3 regions of the Streptomyces sp. KL2 genome follow, and region 2 is predicted to be linked to each of the others. Evidence: riboswitches for the same ligand, from Rfam matches in the RefSeq annotation. Region 2 holds a riboswitch; each other region holds the start of a gene.
What was found. A riboswitch is a leader RNA that binds a small molecule or an ion and turns the genes downstream of it on or off. The one in region 2 is predicted to bind cobalamin.

Region 1 (4,170 bases), 4.6 Mb from region 2:
GTGGCCGGTCGGCACCCTTCAAAGCCTTCGCCTGCGCTTCGGCCACCTGCTCGCGGAACTCGGTGATGAGTGCTTCGGCCCTGTCCTCGACGTCGAACACCTCGCCCAGGTTCCGCAGGTCCGTGTACAGCGCGTCGAGCGGGGGCATCACGCCGCGGGCCTTGCCCCGTCCGTTGCGGCACGACTCGCTGAGCAGGTACGAGTCGATGCCCAGGCGTTGCAGCACGGCGGGTGTGAAGCCCTCGCCCTCGTTGAAGCCGTAGTTCCAGCCCGCGAAGACCAGATCGGCGCGGGCGTCCAGGACCAGTTCCTTGTTGATCCGTTCCTTCGAGAGCCACTCGGTCTTCCGGTAGCCGTCCTTCCACGGCACCGCGGTGAGGTCGCCCTTGTCGTCGGGCATGACGTATCCGGCCATGTGGTCCTCGAGGCCGAGGGCGAACATGATCTCGGTGATGCCCACATCGTTGGTGACCACGCGCTGCGGAGCCCGCTCGAAGGTCCTCTTCTCGCCGCAGTTCTCGACCGTGACCGGATAGTGGTCGCCGAGTGCCCGGGCGTCGTCTCCTCTCCCCTGCTCCGAGGAGACGTCGGCCCCGCAGCCGGTGACGGCGAGGGTCAGGACGAGGGCGAGGGCGGCGGGACGTGCGAGGTTCGGCATGACGGCGGTGACTCCTTGGAGAGCGGACCGGGAGGTGGACTACTGGGTGGAGAGGCGGTCGAAGATCAACTGAACCGCGCCTGTCTCCGGGTGGGGGACGCGGTGCGCCCGGACACCGAAGACATCGGCCAGCAGGGCGGGCGTGAGAACGTCGTGGGGGGCGCCGGAAGCGACGATCCGCCCGCCGTCGATGACGTGCAGGACGTCGCAGTGGAGCGCGGCGAGGTTGAGGTCGTGCAGCGCGGTGAGCACGGTCAGCCCGCTGGCCCGCACCAGGGACAGGACCTCCAGCTGCTGGGCGATGTCCAGATGGTTGGTGGGCTCGTCCAGCACCAGGACCTGTGGCTGCTGGGCGAGTGCGCGGGCGATCAGGACCCGTTGCTTCTCACCGCCGGAGAGCGTGAGGAAGCCGCGGCCGGCCAGATGGCCGGCGCCGACCCCTTCCAGCGCGGCGGCACACGTGCGCCGATCCTCCTCGGTCTCCCGGGCCACCGCCCCCTGGTGCGGCAGCCTGCCCATGGCCACGACCTCGGCCACGGTGAAGTCGAACTCCGCGACCGCCTCCTGGGGAAGGGCGGCGAGCCGGCGTGCGCTGTCGCGCGGGCTCATGGCCAGCAGGTCGTCGCCGCCGAGGCGTACCGCACCGGCCGTGGGACGCAGGGCCCGGTAGACGCATCGCAGCAGGGTCGACTTGCCGCTGCCGTTGGGCCCGACGAGCCCCACCACCTGGCCACTGCCCGCCCGCAGTGAGATGTCCTCCACCACACGCGCGCCGGAGATCTCCACGGTGACCGCGTCGATGTCGACCCGCATCACACACCTCCGAAGGTGTAGGTACGGCGGCGCATGAGCATCACGAAGCAGGGCACGCCGATCACAGCCGTCAGTACGCCCAGCGGCAGTTCGGCCGGGGCGAGCACCACGCGCGACAGGATGTCCACCCAGACCAGCAGCACGGCGCCGGCCAGGGGCGCGACGGCCAGCAGTCGGCGGTGGTCCGCGCCGACCAGCATCCGGGCGGCGTGCGGAACCATCAGGCCCACGAAGCCGATCGCCCCGCTGACCGCGACCACCGCGCCGGTGACGGCGGCGGTCGTCAGGAAGAGTTCCCTGCGCAGCCGCCCAGGATCCACCCCCAGCGCGGCGGCGGTCTCGTCGCCCATCGCCAGGGCGTTCAGGCGCCGGGCCGAGAAGCCGAGGTGGACGAGGCCGCCGAGGACCGCGCCCGCGGCGATCGGTACGGAGGACCAGCTCGCGCCGCCCAGGCTGCCGAGCAGCCACATCATCGCGGACCGGGCCGCCTCGCCGTGTTCGGCGGCGAACACCATGAACGTGGTCACGGCCGAGAAGCCGTAGTACATCGCGGTACCGGTGAGCACGAGCCGGAGCGGTGTCAGTCCGCGCGGGGTCCGGGCGATCGCGTACACCAGGGCCATGGCGGCGAGCGCGGAGAGGAAGGCCGCCGTGGACAGCGCCCAGATACCCAGGGCGCCGAAGGCGCCGAAGATGAGCACGGCGTTGGCTCCCACGCCCGCGCCGGAGGAGATGCCGAGGACGAACGGGTCGGCGAGCGCGTTGCGGACCATGGCCTGGACGGCTACGCCCACGGATGCCAGGCCGGCGCCGACGACCGCGGCCAGCACGGCGCGCGGGAAGCGCAGTTCCCACACGATGGTGTAGGAGGAGAGCTCGTCCGGAGCGATGGACCCACCGGTCAGCCCCGCCCGGAGGCAGTGCAGCGCCTCGCTCCACGAGAGCCCCGACGCTCCGATGCCCGCCCCGCAGACCAAGGAGACGGGGAGTGCGAGGCACAGGCCGGTCACGAGCAGGGGCAACGAGACGCGCCGGGGTGGTGGAGGCCCGCCGCTCGTGGTGCGGTGCGGTACGGCGGGTACGTGGTCGCGGAGCGTGGCCACAGGCGGATCGCTTTCGCCTCGGGCCGTGCACCTACGTGATCAAAGGAGCGGCTCCGGGCGCCGGGCGCCCTGCGCAGCGCCCTCTCGCAGTCCACGGCGATCGACAGGAGCTTCACCACCGCGGGTAATCGGGCTTACGGAACCCTGTACAGGACTCCGCCTACCGTTGCGGGTCAGCGCCGGACTTCGACCGGACTTCCCCCGCGGGGCGCTTGCAGCTTAGCGCGTGCCACCACGCTTCCTCCCCTTGAACGGGACACGGGTTCGCGCCACCGCGGTGGGATCGCACTCAGCGGGCGTCGGCCGCGCGCAGGGCCAGGATGTGGACGGCGCGCTCACCGGTGAGGGAGATCTCTCCATGTCCATGATGGTCTTTTCCGGTATGCGGACCGGCTTCGGTGGCGCTGGTGACCTCGAGGAGGCTGATGGTGCCGGGGAGAGCGCGAGGCCGCTGTCTCGCCCGCACTCCTCCTGTTTGATCCCAGGATGCGCTGTCATGCGCTGTCTGCTGTGAGGTGCGGCCTTCGGCGACGAGCTCGAGGATCTCCTCCTCGCGGTCGGTGACGAGCCGCTCGGGGGCGGTGACGAGCCGCTCGGGGGCGGTGATGCCGTCGCGGGTGTGGTCGAGGTAGTGGCGGATGAGGGCGGTGACCGCTCCGGGGTGGAGAAAGGGCTCGTCGCGCATGGCGATGTCCAGGACGGCCAGGTCGGGCTGCTGGGCGCGGGCCTGTTCGACGGCTTCGGCTCCGTCGCCTGCTTCGGCGACGACGGTCAGGTCCGCCTCGCCGTCGAGGATGAGGCGGACGCCGCGGCGGACCAGAGTGCGGTCGTCGGCCAGGAGGATGCGGGTGGTGGCCGCCTCGGACATGAGTCACGGCCTCCCGGAGTGGGTGGGGATGGCCAGACGCACCTCGGTGCCGCCGTCAGGGCCGGGGGCGAGGGTGAGGTCGGCGCCGATGAGCAGGGCGCGTTCGCGCATGCCGCGGATACCGGCGCCCTCGGCTGCTCCACCGGTGCCGTGGCCGTCGTCGCGGACGCGCAGCCGCACACCGGCGGATGTGCGGTGCAGGTCGAGGTCGACGCGGGTGGCGCCTGCGTGGCGGGCGGCGTTGGTGAGGCTTTCCTGGGCGACGCGGTAGAGGACGAGTTCGGTGTTGTGGTCCAGCGGCGGCAGGTGCGCGTCGATATGGGCGCGCACGGTGAGGCCGGGGGTGGAGAACTCGCCGGCGAGGGCCTTGAGGGCGCTGGTCAGGCCGAGTTCCTCCAGGACACCGGGACGCAGTCGGCGGGCGATGCGGCGGATCTCCTCCAGACTGGCGCGGGTGGTCTCCTGGACCTGGCGGATCTCCTCACCGACGGGCGGCGGAGCGTGGTCGGCGACACGTTTGAGTTCGAGCAGGACGGCGGTGAGGGTCTGGCCGATCTCGTCATGGAGTTCCTGGGCGATGCGGCGGCGCTCGGCTTCCTGGGCGGACAGGGCGCGGGCGGCGCTGGTGGCGCGTTCGGCTTCCAGGCGGTCGAGCATGGTGTTGAAGGTGGTGATCAGCTCGGCGATCTCACCGTGACCGCCGGGCGTCAGACGGGCTGTGGGCCGCA
Region 2 (4,170 bases):
CCGCCGCTCAGCAGCCGCATCAGCGTGGTCTTGCCGCTGCCGTTGCGGCCCAGCAGGGCGAGCGCGCGCCCCTCGCGCACCTCGAAGTCCAGGCCGCTGAGCACGAGCGGCCCGTCCTCGTAGGAGAAGGACACGTCCCGCAGGGCGACGAGTGCCGGCTCGCTCATGTCAGCGGCCCTTCCAGAACGAAGGTGAGGGCGGTCACGGAGCCGAGGAGCGCGACGCTGCCGCAGGTGAAGCGCGCCGAGACGCCGGCCTCGGGCACCAGCACCCGCAGGGCGCCGTCGTAGCCCCGTCCGGCGAGTCCGTCCTGGAGCCGGGCGGCCCGGCCGAAGGCGCGGACGAACGCGGTGGCGCCGAGGGAGGCCAGGGAGCGCCAGGCCGCGGCCCGGGTGGTGTGCCCGAGCCGGGCGGCCTGTGCCTCGCGTACGCGGCGCACCGAATCCAGCAGCAGGAAGCTCATCCGGTACGTCACCAGGGCGACGTCCACGACCGGCGCGGGTACGCCCGCCCGCACCAGCCGGGGGAGCAGGTCGGACATCGGGGTGGTGAAGGCGAACAGCAGCACGCCCAGGGAGGCCGCCGAGGTGCGCAGCAGCACCTCCCCGGCGCGGGCCGGGCCGTCGTCGGCCAGGGACAGGAAGCCCTCCGGGCCGGCGACCTGGAACAGCAGCGTGGCCGCGCCGGTCACGCAGAAGCCCAGTGGCACCCGGCAGGCGCGCCACAGCCTGCGGCCGGGCACGCCCGCCGGGCCCAGCAGCACGGCGAGCGCGGTGAGGGCCACCAGGGCCGCGCCCGGCCAGGGCGGCAGGCAGAGCGCCAGCGCGGTGAGGCCGAAACCGAGCACGGCCTTGTCCGCGGGGTGGCGGCGGCGCCAGCGACTGCTGTGCGCCGCCGCGTCGATCGGCAGCACGGGGCTCAGGCCTCCCGGGTCTCGAGGTCCCCGGTGGCGTCCGCGGCGCTCCCGGCTTCCCCCGGCCGGGCTGCCGGCCGCGTTCCGGGCCGTGCTCCCGGGTGCGCTCCCGGGTGCGCTCCCGGTTGTGCGTCCGGCTGTGCCGCCGTGGCGCGCCGCTCGCCCTGGCGGCGCCCGTGGCGCAGGCCGAAGTAGTAGGCGAGAACGCCCGTGCCGAGCGCGGCCTGCAGGGCGAACAGCGCCGACTCCACCTCACCGGACGGCGGCTCGTACAGCGGCGCGAACCACGGCTCGTAGTCCGGCTCGATCTCGGTGATCGCCGTCTCCGCCTCGGCGTCCGCACCGGCGAACGGCTCCTCCTTGTGGTCTCCGAGACCGAGGGCCAGGGGCAGGACCGCGAGCGCGGCCACGGCGAGCAGCAGCAGGGTGTTGACCGCGGTGTTCCTCTTCATCACGCCACCGCCTCGCTGTCGGCCGTCTTCCCGGTCCCGGCCCTTCTGCCGGGCAGGAGCACGCCCAGCCGGACCAGTTCGCCCCGGCTGGACTGCACCAGCAGCCGCATCACGAACACCGTCAGGAGCCCCTCGCTCACCGCGAGGGGGATCTGGGTGAGGGCGAAGATGGAGCCGAACTTGCCGAGCGCGCCCCAGAACCCGCTGACCGGATCGGGGAAGGCCAGCGCGAGCTGCGCGCTGGTGACGCAGTAGGTGGACAGGTCGGCGGCGAAGGCGCCGAAGAAGACGGCCGCCATCAGCGGCGCGCCGTATCGCCGCAGCAGCCTGTAGAGGGCGTATCCGGTCCAGGGGCCGACGATCGCCATCGAGAAGGCGTTGGCGCCCAGCGTGGTCAGGCCGCCGTGCGCGAGCAGCAGTGCCTGGAAGAGGAGCGTGATGGTGCCCAGCACCGCCATCATCGGCGGCCGGAACAGGATGGCGCCCAGCCCCGTGCCGGTGGGGTGCGAGCAACTCCCGGTCACCGAGGGCAGTTTCAGGGCCGACAGGACGAACGTGAAGGCACCGGAGGCGCCCAGGAGCAGAGTGCTCTCGGGGTGCTCCCTGACCTCACGGGTGAGACTGCGGACTCCGTGGACGATGAACGGCGCGGCCGCGACGCCCCAGGCGACCGCGTGCGCGGGGGGCAGGAAGCCCTCGGCTATGTGCATGACCGGACAGACCCTCTCCAGCACCTCGTGGATGGTTGACGCGCCTTGGCCGGTCTCCTGGCTGACGGGTGACACCGCCCGGGCTCCGCCTTCCCGGGTCCCGGAGGACCCAGTGGCCGCCCGCGAGGGCTGGAGCCGGACTTCCCGATCACAGTGGCGAGGGCCGCACCGGTATCGCACCGGATTTCCCGTTCACCAAGGCGTGGCGACAGTAGTGCGCGGGCGGAAGCATTGGCAAGCAGGCCTTTTCCGCACATGAGCCCCACACGGGCTCCGCGTGGGTCCCCCGCGGGCCCCTTCCTCCGCACGGCCGGCCGGTGACGGGCCGCACACCGGGTGTTCCCCGGGCGGGGCGTCCACGCGGAGGCGGCCCGCTGCTTCGCCGGCGGCGTGACGTGATCGACACGGCGGGACGGGAGGGGGCCCGTACCGCGCGGGGAGCGCCCGACTCGCCCGCGGGCTACCCTGCCGGGGTGACGCAGCAAGCCGCGCAGGAGGAACGGCGGCCCGTGAACCACGGGCCGCGGTCCGCCGCCCGCAACCGGGCCGCCCTCGTCGCCGCCGCCCGGGAGATCTACGCGGAGCACGGCCTGGACGCACCGCTCTCCGCGATCGCGCGCCGGGCCGGGGTCGGACAGGGCAGTCTGTACCGGCATTTCCCCGACCGGGCCGCCGTGGTCGCGGTGGTCCTGGAGGAGAACGTGCGGCAGATCGAGCAGGCCGCCACGGCCGAGGACGCCGGCTTCGAGGACGTCCTCGGTGTGCTGACCTGGCACCTGACGGAGTCGGCGGCCTTCATCGCCTTCCTGCGCGCCGACGAGGCGAGCGTCCGCCCCGACGTCCGCGCGCACGCCCTGGCCCTGGCCGGCCGGGTCGAGCGCGCCCTGCTGCGGCATCTGCCCGGCGGCCGTCCGCCGGACGCTCGCCGGCCGGCCGCGGCGGACGACGTCATGCTCGCCGTCGCCATGGTCTCCGGCGCCGCCACCGGACCAACCCGGCAGGAGCGGGAGCGCCGGGCCCTCAAGGCCTGGCGGCTGCTCGGCGTCGAGGTGGGGCCGGTGCGGCCCTTCGAGGAGTGAGCGCGGCGGGACGGGCACGGCGGGGCGGGCGCGGCATCAGCCGCCGTTCGACTGCCGGATGCCCTCCGCAAGCGCCTCGAAGGTGTACAGGTAGCCGCCGGAGGGCCCGCTGACGGTCATGCACGCCGTGGTCCCGCCCGGCGTGATCGCCACGTTCGTCGCCGACTCCAGGCCCTCGGCGGCGCCGGCGGGTACCTCGACGGTCGCCAGGTGCTCGCCGTACCGGTCGAACACCGCCATCGCGGGTCGGCCGTGCAGTCCCTGGTAGAGGTTGCCGTCCGCGTCCACGGCGATCGAGTCGGTCTGCGCGACGCCGCCGTCGTAGCGGATGGCGGTGTGCCGTGAGGCCACGCCGCCCTCCCGGTCGAGGAGGAGGTAGGAGATCCGGTTCCGGGTCAGCTCGCTGATCCACAGCCCGCGGTGGTCCTCGTCGAACGAGATCCCGTTCGTCGCGGCCAGCTTGTCGGCCAGGACGGCGGCCTTCTTCCCGTCGCGGTCGATCCGCACCACGCGGCCCAGTTCCCGGCCCTCGGTCAGGCCGCGCGAGTCGCTGACGTACAGGTTGCCCTCTTCGTCGAAGGCGATGTCGTCGGGGTTCATCCGCGCTCCGGCGACCTTGCGGGAGAAGAAGGTCCGCGGGTCGCCTCCGTCCGGGGCGAGGCTCACGATCTCGCCGTGGGCGAAGTCGGTGAGGTAGAGCCGTCCGTCGTACGGGCTGAACTGCGCCGAGGTGTAGGCGCCGCGCCCGTCGGTGTGGACCTTCCGCGAGGTCTTGTTCCCGATGTCGACGCGCATCACCTTCGGCTTGCCCTCGGGTGCGGTGACGTCGACGACGAACAGGTTGCCGTCCTCGTCGAGAACCGGCCCCTCCAGCAGGGTCATCCCGGTCTCCTCGTGCACCTGCGTCAGCCGCATGACCTCCTGGGCGGGGATGGTGCGGCCCGCGCCGGTGGCCGCCGGGCCGTCGGCGGAGGCGACCGTGCCCGTGCCGCAGCCGGTGAGGGCGAGCACGCCGA
Region 3 (4,170 bases), 3.5 Mb from region 2:
GCTTCTCATCGGGATCGTGATCGTCACGGCCTTGGTGTTCGACTTCACCAACGGTTTCCACGACACGGCCAACGCCATGGCCACCACCATTTCCACCGGGGCACTCAAGCCCAAGACGGCGGTGGCGATGTCGGCGGTCCTCAACCTCGTCGGCGCCTTCATCTCGGTCGAGGTCGCCGCGACGATCTCCAAAGGCCTCATCAACGAGGACTCCGGCATCGAACCCGCGGTGATCTTCGCAGGGCTGGTCGGCGCGATCATCTGGAACCTGCTGACCTGGCTGGCCGGACTCCCCTCCAGCTCCTCCCACGCCCTGATGGGCGGTCTCCTCGGCGCGACGATCGCCGCCGTCGGCATCGGCGCCGTCTCCGTCAGCGCCGTCTTCATGAAGGTGCTGATCCCGGCCCTCGTCGCGCCCCTGGTCGCCGGTATCGCGGCCATGCTCGCGACCAGGCTGACCTACCGGATCAGCCGCAACGCCGAGGAAGGGCAGGTCGCCAAGGGCTACCGCGCCGGGCAGATCGCCTCGGCCGGTCTGGTCTCCCTGGCCCACGGCACCAACGACGCGCAGAAGACGATGGGCGTCATCACCCTCGCGCTGATCTCCGGAGGCGTGCTCGGCGCCGACGCCGACCCGCCGCTGTGGGTCATCGCCTCGGCCGGCATCGCCATCGCGCTGGGCACCTACCTGGGCGGCTGGCGGATCATCCGCACCATGGGCAAGGGCCTGACCGACATCCGCCCGGCGCAGGGCTTCGCCGCCCAGACCAGCTCGGCCGTCACCATCCTGGCCTCCTCCCACCTGGGCTTCGCGCTCTCCACCACGCAGGTCTGCTCCGGCTCGATCATGGGCTGCGGCCTGGGCCGCAAGGGCGGCGTGGTCCGCTGGAGCACCGCCGGCCGCATGGTCGCCGCCTGGGGTCTGACCCTTCCGGCCGCCGGCCTGATCGCCGCGGGTGCCGCGCTGCTGGCCATCCAGGGCGACTGGGGGGTCACCGTGGTCGCGGTCGCCTCCGTCGCCGCCATCGCCGCCATCTGGTTCGCCTCCCGCCGGGAGCCGGTCGACCACACCAACGTCAACGACGTCGAGCCGGTCGAGGCGGAGGACGCGGGCGTGGTCACGGCCGCGGTGCAGGCCGTCGCCCCGCCGCCCACCACCGCCATGGAGGAGGCCGGGAAGGTCTCCGACACCCCGGCGAAGACCACCGTCTCCGCTCCCTGAGCCCCGCGAAGGAAAGAAGCACCATGGACATCGACTGGGCAGCCCTCGGCCAGGTCTTCGGCGTCAGCCTCGTGATGACGGTCGGCCTGGTGGGCGTGTTCACCCTCGGCATCGTCGGTCTGGGCACCAGCGAAAAGGCGCGGGGCGGCTCCGCCGTCCTGGCCCGCGTCGGCGCCTACGCCAGCTACGCCCTGTGCGCGGCCGCGGTGGCGTACGGCATCTACATCATCGCGGCCTGAGCAGGCCCCTCGGCCTGCCCGGACCCGAGGGGCCCGTGCGGCCCCTCGGGCACCGGTACGCCTCCACCGGCGCCCGGCGGACATCCGCCGGGCGCCTCCCTGTTTCCCGGCGTCCTCCCGGTACCCTGCCGGTGTCTTCCTGCGTCCTCCCGGCGTCCCGGCGTCCCCCCGGCACGCCCTCCGCCCTTCCGGCCTCCCCCGGGGCGCGAGCGCCCCGGCGTGCGCCGTTGAGCGCCGTGTGCGCTTCCGCACAGTGCGCCGTCGCAGGTCACGGGTGAGTTGACGCGCCTTCCCGGCCGTGGTGGACTTCCCGTTGCCAAACGGCGGCAGGAGAGGAAGCCGGTGCGAATCCGGCGCGGTCCCGCCACTGTCACCGGGGAGCGCTCCCCCACCCAGCGTCACGGCCCGCACATCGGGCTGGAAGGCCGGGGGACGCGCCGATCCGGGAGCCAGGAGACTCTCACCGCCGGTCACGTCGAGCCAGGGCGAGGACCCTGAGTGAGGACATACCGCCATGCCCGGCACCCTGCCTGCCGCACCGCCTCCACCCCGCCGTGCCACCCGTCCCGCACGAGGTGTGACGGCCGGCTGACGCGATGCGTGCCGACCACGCCCTCCCCCCGGCCATCGCTCCAGCGGACACCGACCTCCCCGCGGCCCCGGGCCTCCCGGTCGCGGGCTACGCGTGCGGGGCGGTCCTGGGATCTCTGCTCGACCTGATCGCGGGCGATCCGCGCCGCGCGCACCCCGTCGCCGCCTTCGGACGCGCGGCCGCGGCCGCCGAGCGGCTGCTGTGGCGCGACCACCGCGGCGCCGGCGCGCTGTACACCGCCGTGTGCGCGGGCGGCGCGGCGGCCGCCGCGGCGGCGCTGGAACGCGCCGTACGCCGCTCCCCGCCACCCGTACCGCCCTGACGGCCGCCGCCGTCTGGGCGGTGGTCGGCGGTACGACGCTGGCGCGCGAGGCCCGCGCGATCGCCGCCGCGCTGGAGGCGGGCGACCTGGAGGCGGCCCGCGCCCGGCTGCCGCACCTGTGCGGGCGCGACCCGCAGGCGCTGGACGCCGACGGCATCGCCCGGGCGGTGGTGGAGTCGGTGGCCGAGAACACCTCCGACGCCGTGGTGGGCGCGCTGGTGTGGGGCGCCGCCGCCGGTGTGCCGGGGCTGGCGGGTTTCCGGGCCGTCAACACCCTGGACGCGATGGTCGGCCACCGCTCGCCGCGCCATCTGCGCTTCGGCTGGGCCTCGGCGCGGCTGGACGACGCGGCGGGGTGGCCCGGCGCCCGGCTGACCGCCCTGCTGGCCGCGCTCGCCGGTCCCGATCCGCGCGGCGCGCTGCGCGCCTGGCGCGCGAACGCCCGCCGCCACCCCAGTCCGAACGCCGGTGTGGTCGAGGCGGCGTTCGCGGGGGCGCTGGGCGTACGGCTGGGCGGGACGCTGTCGTACGGCGGGCGCGTCGAGCACCGGCCGGTCCTGGGCGCCGGCGGCCGCCCGGTGCGGGTGGAGGACATCGAGCGCGCGGTGCGGCTCTCGCGCCGGGTGTGCGCGCTGGCGCTGGCGGTGTGCGGCGCCGCCGGGACGCTGCGGGAGGCCCGTGCCGTACGGCGGGGCGGGCCGCGAAGGGCATCGGAGGGAGGACTGTGACGGGCGGCGGACTGCTGATCGCGGGAACGACCTCGGACGCGGGCAAGAGCGTGGTCACGGCGGGCGTCTGCCGCTGGCTGGCCCGCAAGGGCGTGAAGGTGGCGCCGTTCAAGGCGCAGAACATGTCCCTTAACTCCTTCGTGACACGCGAGGGCGCCGAGATCGGCCGTGCCCAGGCCATGCAGGCCGCGGCGGCCGGTGTGGAGCCGAGCGCGCTGATGAACCCCGTGCTGCTCAAACCGGGCGGCGACCGCTCCAGCCAGGTGGTGCTGCTGGGGAAGCCGGTGGGCGAGATGAGCGCGCGCGGCTACTTCGGGCATCCCGGGCCGCGGCAGCCGGACGGTCGGCCGTCCCCGGCAGGACCCGCCGCGGGGGCGCGGTACGCGGGGCGGCGGGAGGACCTGCTGGAGACGGTCGCCGACTGCCTGGCCGAGCTGCGCCGCACCCATGACGCGGTGATCTGCGAGGGCGCCGGCAGTCCGGCCGAGATCAACCTGCGGCGCACCGACATCGTCAACATGGGCCTGGCGCGCGCCGCCCGGCTTCCGGTCGTGGTGGTCGGCGACATCGACCGCGGCGGCGTCTTCGCCTCCCTCTTCGGGACCACCGCCCTGCTGGCGCCCGAGGACCAGGCGCTGGTGGCGGGCTACCTGGTCAACAAGTTCCGCGGTGATGTCACCCTCCTCGAACCCGGTCTGGAGATGCTGCGCGGCCTGACCGGCCGGCCGGTGCTGGGCGTCCTGCCCTACGCGCACGGGCTGGGCATCGACGAGGAGGACGGGCTGCGGCTGTCGCTGCGCGGCGGGGTGCGCGAGTCGGCCGTCGCGCCGCCGCACGGCCGCGACGTGCTGCGGATCGCGGTGGTGCCCGTGCCGCTGATGTCGAACTTCACGGACGTGGACGCACTGGCGGCCGAGCCGGGCGTGGTGGTGCGGTTCACCGACCGCCCCGAGGAGCTGGCCGACGCCGACCTGGCGATCGTGCCGGGCACCCGCGGCACCGTGCGGGCGCTGGCCTGGCTGCGCGAGCGCGGCCTGGCCGGCGCGCTGGCCCGGCGGGCGGCCGAG

Region 1: another riboswitch for cobalamin. It lies ahead of QPK52_RS26430 (FecCD family ABC transporter permease); the one in region 2 lies ahead of QPK52_RS05830 (energy-coupling factor ABC transporter permease).
Region 3: another riboswitch for cobalamin. It lies ahead of QPK52_RS21350 (cobalamin biosynthesis protein); the one in region 2 lies ahead of QPK52_RS05830 (energy-coupling factor ABC transporter permease).

The regions. Positions count from the first base shown of each region.
Region 1 is NZ_CP127170.1:5,908,164-5,912,333, reverse strand. It holds gene QPK52_RS26440 (ABC transporter substrate-binding protein) at 1-658, opposite strand, end outside; gene QPK52_RS26435 (ABC transporter ATP-binding protein) at 698-1,471, opposite strand; gene QPK52_RS26430 (FecCD family ABC transporter permease) at 1,471-2,574, opposite strand; cobalamin riboswitch at 2,676-2,826, opposite strand; gene QPK52_RS26425 (response regulator transcription factor) at 2,864-3,442, opposite strand; gene QPK52_RS26420 (histidine kinase) at 3,446-4,170, opposite strand, start outside.
Region 2 is NZ_CP127170.1:1,278,071-1,282,240, reverse strand. It holds gene QPK52_RS05845 (energy-coupling factor ABC transporter ATP-binding protein) at 1-167, opposite strand, end outside; gene cbiQ (cobalt ECF transporter T component CbiQ) at 164-913, opposite strand; gene QPK52_RS05835 (energy-coupling factor ABC transporter substrate-binding protein) at 919-1,365, opposite strand; gene QPK52_RS05830 (energy-coupling factor ABC transporter permease) at 1,365-2,075, opposite strand; cobalamin riboswitch at 2,105-2,290, opposite strand; gene QPK52_RS05825 (TetR/AcrR family transcriptional regulator) at 2,549-3,154, shown strand; gene QPK52_RS05820 (SMP-30/gluconolactonase/LRE family protein) at 3,191-4,170, opposite strand, start outside.
Region 3 is NZ_CP127170.1:4,760,404-4,764,573, reverse strand. It holds gene QPK52_RS21360 (anion permease) at 1-1,222, shown strand, start outside; gene QPK52_RS21355 (hypothetical protein) at 1,246-1,461, shown strand; cobalamin riboswitch at 1,793-1,921, shown strand; partial or broken gene QPK52_RS21350 (cobalamin biosynthesis protein) at 2,058-3,103, shown strand; gene QPK52_RS21345 (cobyric acid synthase) at 3,100-4,170, shown strand, end outside.